2 regions of the Pseudoalteromonas sp. SWN166 genome follow, and region 2 is predicted to be linked to the other one. Evidence: predicted binding sites of a transcription regulator. Region 2 holds the regulator's gene; the other holds the start of a gene.
What was found. The regulator FliA, encoded in region 2, starts transcription of late flagellar genes. The targets are predictions, from matches to a motif close to CTAAAGNTNNNNNNNNNNNNGCCGATA.
Positions count from the first base shown of each region.

Region 1: the regulator FliA is predicted to act here: its motif matches at 6,151-6,177, upstream of pomA (flagellar motor protein PomA).

Region 1 covers NZ_JADYXB010000037.1:888-9,028, forward strand. Annotated here, with positions in the region: gene I6F49_RS16785 (tetratricopeptide repeat protein) at 1-303, opposite strand, end outside; gene I6F49_RS16790 (M20 metallopeptidase family protein) at 415-1,725, shown strand; gene I6F49_RS16795 (DNA topoisomerase III) at 1,750-3,690, opposite strand; gene I6F49_RS16800 (hypothetical protein) at 3,761-4,249, opposite strand; gene I6F49_RS16805 (flagellar motor protein MotB) at 4,401-5,321, opposite strand; gene pomA (flagellar motor protein PomA) at 5,324-6,091, opposite strand; gene I6F49_RS16815 (exodeoxyribonuclease VII small subunit) at 6,412-6,654, shown strand; gene ispA ((2E,6E)-farnesyl diphosphate synthase) at 6,657-7,544, shown strand; gene dxs (1-deoxy-D-xylulose-5-phosphate synthase) at 7,650-8,141, shown strand, end outside.
Region 2 covers NZ_JADYXB010000007.1:94,642-102,782, forward strand. Annotated here, with positions in the region: gene flhB (flagellar biosynthesis protein FlhB) at 1-765, shown strand, start outside; gene flhA (flagellar biosynthesis protein FlhA) at 838-2,949, shown strand; gene flhF (flagellar biosynthesis protein FlhF) at 2,971-4,452, shown strand; gene I6F49_RS06225 (MinD/ParA family ATP-binding protein) at 4,445-5,305, shown strand; gene I6F49_RS06230 (RNA polymerase sigma factor FliA) at 5,332-6,042, shown strand; gene cheY (chemotaxis response regulator CheY) at 6,083-6,466, shown strand; gene I6F49_RS06240 (protein phosphatase CheZ) at 6,484-7,257, shown strand; gene I6F49_RS06245 (chemotaxis protein CheA) at 7,273-8,141, shown strand, end outside.

The DNA.
Region 1 (8,141 bases), on a different contig from region 2:
ACTCTGAACACCTGCAAGTAAATCTACTGGTGCAGAATCTTTTAATAATACAAGCGTAGGCAGTGTTTGAAGGCCAACTTGTTGCGCCAGTTGAGAAGCAAGAGCTTGCTCTGCATCGCAATCTAGGTTTGCTACTACTATATAGCTTGCATATTCAGCCGCTACTTTATCTAAAATTGCAGCCTGCCCGATGCAGTCAGGACTTTGAGGAGAGAAAAAGTTAAGCAACACCAATTTTTGCTGTGATGTTTCACCGAGTACTTGTTGAAGGTTTTGCGCATTAATACTAACTATGTTGCTCATTGAATTGATTGCCATATTCATCTATTTAGGTTTTTATATGGTGGTGAACATAATAATTACAAGTCATATACCTAAATCACTCGGTATACATATTCAACAATGAGGGAAAACATGAAACTAACTTACTTAAGTGCAGTACTTTTATTAGCAAGCCCATTTGTGCAGGCAAATGGACTCGATTTAAATTTAAGCAAAACCATGCCAGCTATAGAAAAGTTTTACCTCGATTTACACCAATCGCCAGAGCTCTCTTATCACGAACAAGAAACGGGTAATAAAATAGCGGATAAATTAACTCAGCTGGGTTTCAAAGTAACAAGCAATGTAGGTGGTTTTGGTGTTGTTGGCATTTATAAAAACGGAAGCGGTCCAACCGTGATGATCCGTACAGACACCGATGGTTTACCTATTATAGAGCAGACAGGAAAGTCCTATGCCTCAAAAGTTAAAGTCATAGACGAACATGGTGCGAAAGTAGGTGTAATGCACGGTTGTGGCCACGATATTCACATGAGCTCTTTTATTGGTACTGCTGAGCAATTAATAGCACACAAAGATCAATGGAAAGGCACTTTGATGATGGTTGCACAGCCAGCCGAGGAAGTGGGCGGTGGTGCAAAAGCCATGCTAAGCGAAGGACTATTTAGTAAATATGCAAAACCTGATCATATAATTGCTTTGCATGTAAGTGCTAGCGTCCCCGCTGGTAAGATATCAATGAAAAACGAATACACTATGGCAAGTGTCGATTCTGTCGATATTACAATAAAAGGTAAAGGTGGTCATGGTGCTTATCCGCATACAACTATAGATCCTGTAGTTATAGCTGCACGCACTGTACTTGCTCTGCAAACAATTACTTCCCGAGAACTATCACCGCTAGAGCCTTCGGTTATTACGGTTGGTTCTATTCATGGTGGTTCAAAACATAATGTTATTTCGGATGAAGTAAAGTTACAACTCACTCTCAGAAGCTATAACCCCGATGTAAGAAGCGCTCAAATAGCTGCAATAAAACGAATCACGGCAGGTATGGCACAAAGTGCTGGCCTAAATGAATCAAACTACCCTGTAGTATATGTACATGAAGATGAATCTATTCCATCTACTTATAATAACCCTGCACAAACAGACATTGTTAGACAGTCTATCGCAAGCGCAATTGGTGATACTAATGTGCTTGAAACACAAGCTGTAATGGCGGGTGAAGACTTTGGCTTATACGGACGCACTGATGAAAACATCCCTATTACCTTATTTTGGCTAGGTGGTGTAAACCAAGCACAATACGCGGATTCAATAAAAACAGGTGAAATACTCCCTTCCCTACACTCTAGTAAATTTGCACCTGATTACAAAGTTGCAATTCCTACCGGAATAAAAGCAATGAGTAACGCTGCTGTTGCTTTGTTTAACCAATAAAACGTTGTTTTAAATAGCTCAGCGTTAAGTTGCTGCTGAGCTTTTTTTATAACTCGATTTTTTAGACGTTGCTTTTCCACTTCGTTTAGCAAAACGTTTTTTAGCTGAGGTTTTTGGTAACCTTGCAAATGCATTGCTATCGCAGTTTGCTGCTAATTCTACAAACCCATTTAAGTCTGCAAGTAACGGTTGCAAAAATTGCTGATAACTCATTACTTGCTGCGCAATATCACCTAAGCTCGATTCCCATTTTGCGGTTAAATCAGGACTCGCTAAACCTTGTGGTAAAACGCTAATAAGGGCAAGTCCCGTTTCGGTCGCTCTAATTGACTTACCTTCACGTTTTAAAAATCGTCGTTTAAATAGCAACTCGATTATTCCCGCACGTGTTGCCTCCGTACCTAAACCATCAGTGTCTTTTAATACTTTTTTAATTTGTGGATCTTTAACGTAGCGGCTAATGCCAGTCATAGCCGCAAGTAATGTAGCATCAGTAAAATAAGCAGGGGGTGATGTATGCTTTTCGACTACTTCGCCTCTATCACAAAAAAGAGACATACCCTTTGTTAAAGGAGGTAACGTAGCTTCATCTTTTAATTCAGACTTACCCATTAACACCTTAAAGCCCAAACTTACATCTTGCTTTGCATTCGCTTTAAATAATCCGCCAGCAATTGTTATCTCTGCTTTAGTTTCGTTATATATATAGTCGGGATAAAACTGAATTAGGTAATGGCGGCTTATTAATTGATATACCTTCGCTTCGTCACCGCTCAAACTCGCTGACTTTAACTGTTTTGCCGTCGGCACAATTGCATGGTGTGCAGCCACTTTTGAATCGTTAAAACATTTACTACGCTTTTTTACATCAGCCCCATTTACCAATTCTGTGCTTTGCCCACCATTAGCACTTATAGCTTTAAAAATAGAAGATGCATCTTGGTGGTGATCTTTGGGTAAATAGCGGTTATCCGAGCGTGGGTAGGTAATTAATTTATGTCGCTCGTAAAGTATTTGGCAAATATCCAACACTTTTTGAGCTGGCATACCAAAGGCTTTAGCGGCATCTATTTGCAGTGCAGATAGGTTATACGGTAACGGTGCACTTTGTTTTTTTTGTTTTTGCTCAAGCGCTGTAAGCTCAGCATTTTGTTTGCTAATACGCGAAGCAACATTTTCTGCGAGTGCTTTGTTAAGTATTCGGCCTTCTTCATCTTGATGTGGCTCACATGCTTTACTAGGAACCCACTTAGCTATGAATGGCTGGTTATCTGGAGTAAGTAAATGCGCCAGTACATCGTAAAAAGGCTTAGATACAAAGTTCGCTATTTCGTTATCTCTATTAACAACAAGACCTAAAATAGGGGTTTGTACTCGCCCTACCGAAAGCACATTACCAAACCCTGCTTTTTGCCCAGCTAGTGTGTATGCACGTGTTAAATTCATACCAAATAGCCAATCAGCACGAGAGCGCGCTAAAGCAGATACACTTAACGGAATAAAATCTCGATTAGAACGCATAGTACCCAGTGATTTTTTTACCGCCGATAAGTTTAAATCACTAATGAGTAAACGTTGCGTACTCTGCTTTTTAGCCTGACTTATTTTAGCTTCTTCAATTACTTGATCGACTAGTAGCTGGCCTTCACGGTCTGGATCGCCAGCGTGAATAAGTTGCGAGGCTTGTTTAATTAATTTTTTTAAAACAGTGAGCTGTTTGCGAGTTTTGGTTTTGGCTTTTAACTTCCACTGTTCAGGTATTATAGGTAAGTGTTCAAACTGCCACTTTTTAAAGCGCTCATCGTAATCATCGGGTTCTGCTTGTTCTAGCAAATGTCCAATACACCACGATACACAATCGCCATTAGCGACTTCTATATAACCATCATATTTTTTATGTGGTTTTGGTAACGCATCAGCAATAGCGCGTCCAAGTGAAGGTTTTTCTGCAATGTAGAGTTTCATAGCCTGCTCATCACTGTTTATATAAACAGTAGTCTAGCACAGCTATTTTAAAGGAGGGAACTTTTTGTAACTATTGGCTAGCTGGGCTTTTTTTGTCTTTTGTTAAAATATAAATAAGCGGAAGATAACAAACAACAACGGTGCCTATATTAATAAATGGCAATAAGGTTTTATAAATGTATGTACTATAAGAAAGATCCCATAAATGGCGGTCGACTAATCTAAATAGCTGTAAAATTGGTGCCATAATAACAACCAATTGACCTAATACGCATTGCCATAAATAAACCTTATCTTTTAACCCCAGATATGCGATGAGTGCCATCCAAGCAATATCATTAAAAGCCCAAACAAGGTATCGATAAACATAAATCCCATTATCAAACTCTTTCAAGTAAGGATGAATAATGGTTCCATATAAAAAAAAAGCGGCTGTAATTAAAGCGAAACGCAGGGCCAAATAATCTTTTCTAAAATAAAAGATGAAAATAGCAGGGCTTAAAATAAACACCCAACTAGTATCTAATATCAATATAGTCTTTAAAAACCATTCAGGCATTAGAGTTAATCAAGTTTTTTTTCATCATCGTCATTACCACCGCCATTTCCTGGCATATGACTAAACTTATCGACCTTTTTCATGAACTATTCCGTTACATTTGTTAAAGAAAGCATACTTTATGATAAATAAGTGTGTTTGCCAATAAAAGTTATCTTACATCTATAGGAGCTGACTCTTTTGCTTTACCTTGTAATATAGATATTTCTACTCGGCGATTCCTGCGGCGATCTTCATCGGTGTCATTCGGTACAAGTGGTCGTGTTTCAGCTCGACCAACCACCATCATTCGGGTTTTATCAAATCCTTGGACTTTTTGCAGTTCACTTGCAACGGCTACAGCACGCTTTGATGATAGGTCCCAATTATTAATATATAACTCATTCGATACCTGAAAATCATCTGTATGGCCAGATACTGTTATTTCACCGGGTACATCTTTTAACAGCACACCGATATCTTGAATTATAGGTTTAAACTTAGGTTGTAAAAATGCACTACCTGAAGGAAATGAACCATTCTCTCTAATGCGAATAATTATTTGCTGCCCTAAAGACTCAAGCTCAATTGCGCCATCGATTATTTGCTTTTCAAGCTGCTGCGCTATCTTTTTAACAAGCTCGTTAGTTTGCTCCTGATCGGCTGCTGAAGTTGCTTGCTCAGAAGATTCTTCTTGTGAGGTACTACGAGATTCGCCACCGCGTTTATCCCCGCGCTGCTCTTGCCTGCCGCCTGCTGAGCTTTCATCGCCAGCCTGAAACTCTAACATTTGTTGAGTCATTTCGACTGTTTGCTGCTGAATGGTTTCTATTGGGGTTGGCTCTGGTTTGCCTGGGGTAAACTCCATGGCAATAACAGAGGTCCCTTTAGGGATGTCTTTTACTTCAATTTTATTCTGCACACCAAAAGCAAACTTCATAGAGCCCGCAATTTGTTTAAACTTAAGTACATCCATTTCTGAAAACGCGAGCAAGAGTACAAAAAAGCACATTAACAGTGACATTAAATCGGCAAACGTTCCCATCCATGCAGGTAGACCTGGTGGTGGACATTTGCACTCTTGATCAGACATAGTTACTCCTCGGTATCTACTTTACGTTTAGATTCAGCTAAGTAATTTTTCAAAATACCTTCGATTACTTTTGGATTTTGACCATCTTGTATACCTAAAATAGCATCCAAAATTAAACGCTGATTCATCGCTTCCTCGTCTTTACGCAGTTCAAGTTTTACCTGAATAGGAATTGCCACAACATTGGCTAAAAACGCGCCATATAAAGTTGTTAATAGTGCTACTGCCATTGCCGGACCAATTGCCTTTGGGTCATCCATGTTAGACAACATTGCAACCAAACCAATTAGAGTACCAATCATGCCCATTGCAGGCCCTATATCAGCTAACGACTTAAATAAACCCGCGCCCAATTCATGGCGAGTCGTAGTTAGAGAAATATCTTTTTGAAGTGTAGCGCGAACTACATCTGCATCATGGCCATCAACGAGCATATCGACGCCTTTGCGCATAAAGGGGTTTGGAATTTCAGCTTCTTCGAGTGCTAAAAAACCGCCTTTACGAGCTGAATCCGCAAGTTCTACTGCTTTTTCGATAAGTATTTCTGGCGTTTCGATTTTAAACATAAACGCTTTGGCAACAACTTTACCTATCCCCAAAAATTGCGACATGGTGAAGTTTGATAAAACAATAAAGAGTGAACCACCAAATACAATAACCACAGACGGGGTATTGTAAAACATAGCCATTTCACCGCTACTACTCATAAACATAGACATGACAATTAAGCCAATTGCGCCTAGGATCCCAATTATGGTTGCTAAATCCACATTTCCTCCAGAAGTTTCATGCTTAATGGCCTTATCATAAATTTTTATTATTAACTGCTTATCGGCAACATATTGAATTGCTTAAGCCATTTTTATAAATAAACATAAAAAGCAGCCTTTAGCACTATCTTAGATCAAGTTATAAGGGCTACCTAACTATCAATTGATTTATTAAACCAACAGACGCTATTAAGGCTTTATTAATGCACTTGAAATATAATTTAACGTTATAAAGGTAAAAAACCAATATCATCCTTTGACCTAGTTTAGCATTCCCCCTAAAATTGACCCCTAAATTTATTATGTAAGCTGAAATAAAGATGGCGACTAAAAAACCTGAAAACTTAAGTTTCGAACAAGCACTAGAAGAATTATCTACAATCGTTAGTGACATGGAACAAGGTGACTTATCGCTTGAGCAATCGTTAAAGCAATTTGAGCGTGGAATTGCATTAGCAAGTGCTTCATCAGGGAAATTACAGCAAGCAGAACAAAAAGTATCAGTTTTGATGGGGAATGGCGAAAAGTCAGTACTTACAAATTTTGATAATGATATGGAATAGCTGTGAGCATAAAAAATCATATTGAACGTGCTCAAAAAGATGTAGTAGCGACCTTACAGCAGCATTTTAATCAGCCTCTCGATACAGAAGAAACGGTAAAGAACGCCACCCAGTATGGATTATTTAATGGCGGTAAAAGATTACGTCCATTTTTAGTTTATGCCACAGGTAAAATGCTCGGCGCAAACCATCAAGACTTAAACGTACTTGCTGCTGCAATTGAGTGTATTCATAGCTATTCATTAGTCCATGATGACTTACCAGCAATGGACGACGACGACTTACGCCGTGGACGCCCTACTTGCCATATAGAGTTTGGCGAGGCAAGTGCAATTTTAGCCGGTGATGCTCTTCAAACTCTTGCTTTTGAGCTTATTGCGAATCACAAGTTTGAATGCTCATCGCAAACACAAGTAAAAATGATTGCTACACTTGCCCACGCATCAGGCCTTCAGGGTATGGTTGCCGGACAAGGCCTTGATATAGCAGCAACTGATAAAGTAATTACCGTACAAGAGCTTGAGCGAATACATAAGCTAAAAACCGGGGCTCTAATTAATTGCGCAATTACACTTGGTGCACTGTGCAGTGAAAAGGCTGATCAACAAACCTTAGAAAATTTAAGTGTTTTTGGGTATGCTATAGGGCTAGCATTTCAAGTACACGACGACATTTTAGATGTTGAAGGCGATACAGTTATTTTAGGAAAGCCACAAGGCTCCGATATTGCCGCGAATAAAGCGACATATCCGGCATTATTAGGTATGCTAGGCGCTAAAGAAAAGGCGCATAATTTAATACAACAAGCCCATGAAGCGTTAGCAAATATAGATGCTGACACAACACTTCTTGCGTCGCTAGCAAATTACCTAATTGAGCGTGACCACTAATTTTTGCTCATACGTATTGCAATTAGCACTGACATTATTACTCAACATTAATTATTCGTAAAAGCTTTGGATTAATTAATGTTAGCGAAGGATATATATAAAACCATGACACTTGATAGTAGCAAGTATCCATTACTTAATTTGGTTGACGAGCCAGCCCAATTGCGTGACTTAGCGCAAGACAAACTCCCTGCATTTAGCAATGAGCTGCGCGATTATTTACTCAACTCAGTATCGCAAAGTAGCGGTCATCTAGCGTCTGGTTTAGGGACGGTTGAACTAACCGTTGCGCTGCATTATGTTTATAACACTCCAGACGATCGCCTAGTTTGGGACGTGGGTCATCAAGCTTATCCGCATAAAATCCTTACTGGTCGTCGCGACCAAATGCACACTATTCGTCAAAAAGACGGTTTACACCCTTTTCCTTTTCGCGATGAAAGTCAATACGATACGTTTAGCGTAGGCCATTCAAGCACGTCTATTTCAGCTGCTTTAGGCATGTCTATTGCCGCACAAAAAGAAGGTAAAGGTCGAAAGTCTGTTGCCATTATTGGCGACGGGGCTATAACCGCAGGCATGGCATTTGAAGCGATG
Region 2 (8,141 bases):
CCTAAAGCAAGTAAAATGTCGCCAATGAAAGGCTTTAAGCGCATGTTTGGCCCGCAAGCGGCTATTGAGCTTATAAAATCACTTTTAAAGTTTGGCTTGGTTGCAAGTTTTGCTGTGTTTTTAATTAATACTTATTTTGATGAAATACTGCATTTAAGTTTAGAAAGTGCACCGGGTAATATTATTCATGCCTTAGAGATTTTAGGCTGGATGTTTTTAGGCCTTTCATGCACTTTAATTATTATTGCGGCTATTGATGCGCCATTTCAAAGTTATAACCATAACAAACAACTTAAAATGACCATGCAAGAGATTAAAGATGAGTATAAAAACTCTGAAGGTGATCCTCAAATAAAAGCGCGTATTAGGCAAACACAACGGCAAATGTCGCAAAACCGCATGATGCAAGACGTCCCAGACGCTGATGTTATTGTTACCAATCCAACTCATTACTCAGTGGCATTAAAATACGATACAGAGCGCGCAGGAGCGCCCATTGTAATTGCGAAAGGTATTGATGAAATGGCGATGCAAATTCGTAAAGTAGCAATAGGTAACGAAGTACCTATTTTAGAATCCCCCATGTTGACGCGAGCGCTTTATCATACAGCTGAAGTAGGAGAGCAAATACCTGATCAGCTATTTACCGCTGTAGCTCAAGTTTTAGCGTATGTATTTCAGCTTAAACGCTTTAATAAAGGGCGCGGAAAACGTCCAACTAAACTTAATAATAAGCTCCCAATCCCCGACGACTATAAGTATTAAACTGCTAACTTAGTAACTTGGAATAGTTATTGCTAATTCTACGTAGTGTCAATTTTTTGAAATTGTAGAATTATGAGTTTTAAAGCGGTATTACAACAACTTAACAGAGATAAAAAAGACTATGCCAAAGGGGTAGGTACTCCTTTGCTGGTGCTTGCTGCCTTAGGAATGGTGATTTTACCGTTACCGCCATTTTTACTCGATATTCTTTTCTCGTTTAATATTGCCCTCGCATTAGTGGTTTTACTCGTGACTGTTTACACGATGAAGCCGGTTGAGTTTGGTATATTCCCCTCTGTACTACTTATCGCTACGATTATGCGCTTAGCGCTTAACGTGGCCAGTACTCGTGTTGTACTACTTGAAGGTCACAATGGTGGTGACTCTGCAGGTAAAGTAATTGAAGCGTTTGGTTCAGTGGTTATTGGTGGTAACTACGCTGTTGGTTTGGTCGTATTTTTAATTCTGATCATTATTAACTTTGTGGTAATTACTAAAGGTGCTGGGCGTATTTCTGAGGTATCTGCACGTTTCACCCTTGATGCAATGCCGGGTAAGCAAATGGCCATTGACGCCGATTTAAACGCTGGTTTTATCAGTGCTGAGCAAGCGCGTGACCGCCGTGAGGAAGTAACACGCGAGGCCGATTTTTACGGTTCAATGGATGGTGCAAGTAAATTTGTAAAAGGCGACGCCATTGCAGGTATTGTCATATTAATCATCAATATTGTTGGTGGTTTATTTGTAGGGATGATTCAGCACAATATGGGCTTTGGCGATGCCATGGAAGTATATACATTACTTACCATTGGTGATGGCTTAGTTGCTCAACTTCCTTCTTTATTGCTTTCTATTGGTACTGCAATTGTTGTAACACGCCAAAATGAATCGCTCAATATGGGTGACCAATTCAAGAAACAACTTGGTAATGAAAAGTCATTATTTATTGCTTCAGGTATTTTGATCATCATGGGTATTGTGCCTGGCATGCCGCACTTTGCTTTTTTGAGTTTAGGTGCGTTACTAGGCTATTTAGCTTACTACACACAACAAAGTAAATTAAAAGCCGCTGCTGCAGAAGCTGAAGAGGCCGCCAATGGTGGAAGTGCAGCAACGGGTGTTGCAAATAAACAAGAACAAAAAGAACTTGGTTGGGATGACGTTCAACAGGTTGATGTAATTGGCTTAGAAGTAGGTTACAGATTAATTCCTTTAGTTGACCAATCACAAGGTGGTGAGTTACTTAATCGTATTAAAGGTGTACGTAAAAAGCTTTCCCAAGAACTTGGTTTTTTGGTGCCGCCTGTGCATATTCGCGATAATTTAGAGCTTGACCCTAATGCTTACAGAATAACGTTAATGGGTGTTTCAACCGGTGAGAGCGAGCTTAAACATGGCGACGAGCTAGCGATTAACCCAGGGCAAGTATTTGGTCCAATTAAAGGCGTTGACACTAAAGACCCTGCTTTTGGCCTTGATGCAGTATGGATAAAACCCGATCAAAAAGATGAAGCGCAATCACTCGGTTATACCGTAGTTGATTCTGCCACGGTAGTTGCAACCCATATTAGCCAGTTATTAACCAACAGTGCAGCGTTATTACTAGGACATGAAGAAGTCCAAAACTTGCTTGATATGCTTGCTAAAAGTCATCCTCGTTTAGTGGAAGGACTAGTACCCGATGTATTACCATTAACTGCAATTGTAAAAGTACTACAAAATTTATTGAATGAAGGGGTGGCTATTCGCGACATGCGCTCAATTGTTCAAACCCTTGTTGAATATGGCCCGCGTAGCCAAGACCCTGATGTATTAACGGCCGCAGTGCGTATTTCTCTGCGTAGATTAATTGTTCAAGATGCGGTGGGTATGTCATCAGAAATCCCTGTCATAACCTTGGCGCCTGAGTTGGAACAGATGTTGCATCAGTCATTACAAAATGCAGGCGATGAAGGTGCCGGTATTGAGCCAGGACTTGCAGAGCGACTTCAAGTGTCATTGACACAAGCGCATCAAAATCAAGAAATGGCCGGTGAACCTTCTATATTGCTAACGTCAGGAATGTTACGCACTGTGTTATCTCGTTTTGTTAAGTACACCATTCCAGGATTGAGAGTGATGTCTTATCAAGAGGTACCAGATGAAAGACAGATCAAGATTGTTAGCTCTGTAGGCCAACAATAAGATTTTAACAGGGGTTGAATCATGAAAATTAAACGTTTTTTTGCTAAAGATATGCGCACAGCACTTAAAGAAGTTAAAGATGAGTTAGGTGTTGATGCGGTTATTATGTCAAATAAGAAGCTGGCTAACGGTGTAGAAATTGTAGCGGCAGTTGATTATGACAAAGCAGCCCCTAAAGTAGCAGCGCAGCCACAGCGTACTGCTGAGCCTCGTGTTCAAGCGCCACAGCAAAGTATGCATAATTTTATAAAGCCAGAGCCTCAGCGTGCCAAACCTGAGCCTCAAGCAAAAGTGGCTGACAGCTTACAAGCATTATTAGAGCGTCAATCACCGCGTCCACGTTCTCCTGAACTAGCATCTATGTTTTCACAATCGGGTATTGATACTACCGATAACTATCAAGAACCTGCTGCGCAGCCGCGTACTAAAAATATGTTTGCACGTGATGATGTAGCCCAGGCACGTCCACAAACTCAAGCCGATAGCTTAGGTTTTGATGATTTAGACCGCGACTTTGATGATTTAGATAGCCCGGTAACTGCTCGCCCACAAAATAAAAATAATGAAAGCGAAGAAATGACAACAATGCGTGAAGAAATGAACGCAATTCGTCAATTATTAGAACATCAAGTATCGGGTTTAATGCAGCAAGATATGGCACGTCGCGACCCAACTCGTGCTTGTATGGTTGACCGTTTGGTCGGCATGGGTATTGATAAAGAAGTCGCGCAGCAAATGGCATGTTTTGTACCTGACGATGTATCTCGTCAACAAGGCTGGAAAGCATTGCTAACAATGGTTGAAGATCAAATGCAAACAACCAATAACGAAATACTTCGCCAAGGTGGTGTATATGCGTTAGTGGGTCCAACCGGTGTGGGCAAAACCACGACAGTTGCTAAGCTTGCAGCGTTAGGTGCACAAAAGTATGGCGCTGATAAAGTGGCCTTAATAACCACTGATACGTACAGAATTGGTGCTTATGAGCAGCTTGCAACTTACGGCCGTATTATTGGTTGTGGTGTTAAACAAGTTAAAGATGCTAATGAGTTAGCTGAAGTTTTATATCATTTACGAAATAAACGTCTAGTGTTAATTGATACGGCAGGTATGAGCCAACGAGATTTACGCTTAACTGAGCAGTTAAATACGTTAATGCGCAACCAACGTGTGGACATTCGCAACTACCTGGTACTCAGTGCCACAGCGCAAATGAATGTATTACAAGAAACTGTACGCCACTTTAAAAAAGTACAGTTAAGTGGTTGTATTTTCACCAAGTTAGATGAATCATTAAGTTTGGGTGAGATTATTAGTATTGCGATTCAAAATCGCCTTCCAATAGGGTATCTTACTAACGGACAACGAGTACCAGAAGATATTCGTGTTGCAAATGCTGAAAAACTAGTGAAAAAGGCTGAGCAATTATATTTAAAAAGAACAAAAGCACAACATTCAAGGCATCAAGCAGTGGCGCCAAGTACAGTAGGGATGTATGATTAACACAGTATTAGATCAAGCAAGCGGCCTGCGCAAAATGAGTCAAAACAATAACAACGGCGTTAAAGTTATCGCTGTAACCGGTGGTAAAGGTGGGGTGGGGAAAACAAATGTTTCTCTAAATACCGCTATTGCACTAGGGCAGCAAGGTAATAGAGTACTAGTACTGGATGCTGACCTAGGTTTAGCAAATTGTGATGTGATGCTTGGTTTACGTGTAGAGCGTAATTTATCACATGTTTTGTCTGGTGAATGTGAGCTTGACGAAATTTTAGTTGAAGGTCCTGCTGGTATTAAAATTGTACCCGCTACATCGGGTTCGCAAAGTATGGTTGAGTTATCACCATCGGAGCATGCTGGACTAATTCGTGCGTTTAGCGAATTGAATACCGAATTTGATATTTTAATTGTAGATACAGCCGCTGGTATTTCGGACATGGTGCTGAGCTTTTCGCGCGCAGCACAAGATGTAATGGTTGTGGTATGTGATGAGCCAACATCAATCACAGATGCTTACGCACTTATTAAAGTATTAAGCCGTGAGCATGGCGTTTATAAATTTAAAATTGTTGCCAATATGGTCCGCAGTATGCGTGAAGGCACTGAATTATTTGCAAAGCTATCTAAGGTTACCGATCGCTTTTTAGATGTATCAATGGAGCTAGTAGCAACGGTTCCTTATGACGAAAATATGCGTAAAGCAACGCGTCGTCAAAAAGTAATAGTTGAGCTCTTTCCAAATTCGCCAGCCGCTCTTGCGTTTAAAACGCTGGCAACAAAAGCAGTTAAATGGCCAATACCAAACCAACCATCTGGGCATTTAGAGTTTTTCATTGAGAAACTAGTAAACGGCTAATTATGACAATATTGGTGAATAGAGCTATGGGATATCAATCAACACAAAACTTAAATGTGATTGTTGAGAAGCATGCATCACTTGTCAAAAAAGTGGCATGTCATCTAATTGCTCGATTACCACCTAGCGTTCAGCTTGATGATTTAATTCAATCAGGAATGATAGGTTTAATAGAAGCTTCAAAAAACTTCGATGCAACTAAGGGCGCAAGCTTTGAAACCTTTGCAGGTATTCGTATTCGCGGTGCCATGCTTGATGAAATGCGCCGTGGTGACTGGGCTCCTCGCTCAGTACATCGTAAAAGCCGACAAGTTGCAGAAGCAATTACTGGGCTCGAAAGTAGGCTTAATCGCGAACCAACAGATACAGAAGTTGCTGAAAAACTTGAAATTTCACTCAATGAGTACCATCATATTTTAAATGATGTGAATGCGAGTAAAATACTAGGTATTGAAGACCTTGGTGTTGATGAGGATGTTATTACTCCCGTAGGCCAAGATTTAGCGCAAGATAAACCTTTTAATAATGTTAAAAATGATCGGTTTAATGAGTCTTTGCTAAGTGCAATTAAGTCATTACCAGAGCGTGATGCAATGGTGCTTTCTTTGTACTATAACGATGAAATGAATTTAAAAGAAATAGGACATATACTCGATGTAAGTGAATCGCGTGTAAGTCAGATACATGGTCAGGCGATGATTAAGCTTAAAGCTAAAATCAATGACTGGATAAATTAGTAGTAAGTAAACAAAGGTTAATACCTCACTGGGGGATGTTTTGGATAAAAACATGAAAATTCTTGTAGTTGATGATTTTTCAACGATGAGACGCATTATAAAAAACCTGTTACGTGATTTAGGTTTCACTAACGTTCAAGAAGCTGATGACGGGTCTACAGCTTTGCCTATGTTGCAAAATCAAGTGTTTGATTTTGTAGTTACTGATTGGAATATGCCTGGAATGCAAGGTATTGACCTTTTAAGAGCAATTCGTGCAGATGATAAGTTAAAACATATCCCTGTATTAATGGTAACGGCAGAAGCTAAAAAAGAACAAATAATAGCTGCAGCGCAAGCTGGCGTTAATGGTTATATTGTTAAGCCTTTTACGGCTGGAACATTAAAAACTAAGTTAGAAAAAGTATTTGAACGCTTAGGCTAATGATGGGGGAGAGGCTTATGCCAGCACTAGCTGCGCCTCAAATAACGTTAGAACAAGCTCGTCAGCTCGTTGTTTTTTTAGAAAATGATGAGCAAGATAAAGCAAATCAGTTGATTTTAGAGACTGCCTCGCAAGAGCAGTCTGAATTATTTGCTGAAGTTGGAAAGTTGACCCGTCAATTGCACGAAGCCCTCAAAAGTTTTGAGCTTGACACTCGCTTAACTAACATAACGACTGATGCTATTCCAGATGCTAAAAAGCGGCTTAATTATGTTATAGAAATGACAGAAAATGCGGCTAATAAAACAATGGATGCAGTGGAGGCTAGTCTTCCTATAGCCCAGCAATTAGCAGATGAAATATCTCATATCAAACCGACATGGGATCGTTTAATGAGCCGCGAGATCGAGCTTGGTGAGTTTAAACAACTTTGCCACAGTATCGATAAGTTTATGAATAACTCTCATCATAAAACAGATGAGCTTCAAAGCTTAATGACAAATGTACTAATGGCTCAAGACTATCAAGACTTAACAGGCCAAGTTATTCGCCGTGTTATAGAACTTGTTAGGGAAGTAGAAGAAAGCTTACTTCATCTTTTAACAGCGTTTGCTGAACAAGATGACAGTGACAGCACCGTGAATAAAGTAGAACAACAAAAAATAAAAGAACCAGTTGCCACACAAACTTTAGCAGGTCCTGAAGGCCCTATTATTGATAAAGAATCGCGTAACGATGTTGTATCTGATCAAGATGAAGTCGATGATCTTTTATCAAGTTTGGGCTTCTAAGAGGAGAGTAACTGCATGTTTGAAGTCGATGAAGATATTTTACAAGACTTTCTCGTAGAGGCAGGAGAAATCCTAGAGCTTTTATCTGAACAGTTGGTTGAACTGGAAAATAATCCAGAAGATACAGAGTTACTAAACGCTATATTTAGAGGCTTTCACACTGTAAAAGGTGGTGCAGGCTTTTTAGCTATGACAGAACTTGTTGATGCTTGTCATGGTGCTGAAAACGTATTTGATTTATTACGTCAAGGCGTGCGGACGGTCAATTCAGAGTTAATGGATGTTATTTTACAAGCGCTCGACACCATTAATGAAATGTTCGCGACTATCCAAAATAGGGATAAGCCAGAACCTGCAGATCCTGAATTACTTCATACCCTTCACATTTTAGGCCTACCTCCAACAGAAGATGAGCTTAACGGTGTATCTTCGAACAATGAAGTTGAACAACCTCAAAACGAAGTAGTTGATACGCCCATAGTTGATGACGAAGATCCGTTTGCATTTGATGAACTATTTAGCGGAACGCCTTCGGTTAGCGATGCTGAAATTGATGAAATAACTGAAGACGAATTTGAAAACTTACTGGATGAACTACACGGTAAAGGACAAGGTCCTGTAATTGAGAAGCCAGTAGCAAGCAGCAATGACTTTAATGGTGACATTACTGATGATGAATTTGATAGCTTATTAGATGAGTTACATGGAGTTGGCAGTTTTGGTGATGTTGCTAGTAAAGCACCTGTAGAACCAGCAAAACCAGCCTCAAGCCCGGTTAATTCATCAGATGATGAAATTAGTGATGACGAGTTTGAAGCACTTCTTGATGAACTTCATGGTAAAGGCACTGCACCTAAGTCAATAGAAAGCACGCCAGCTGTGAA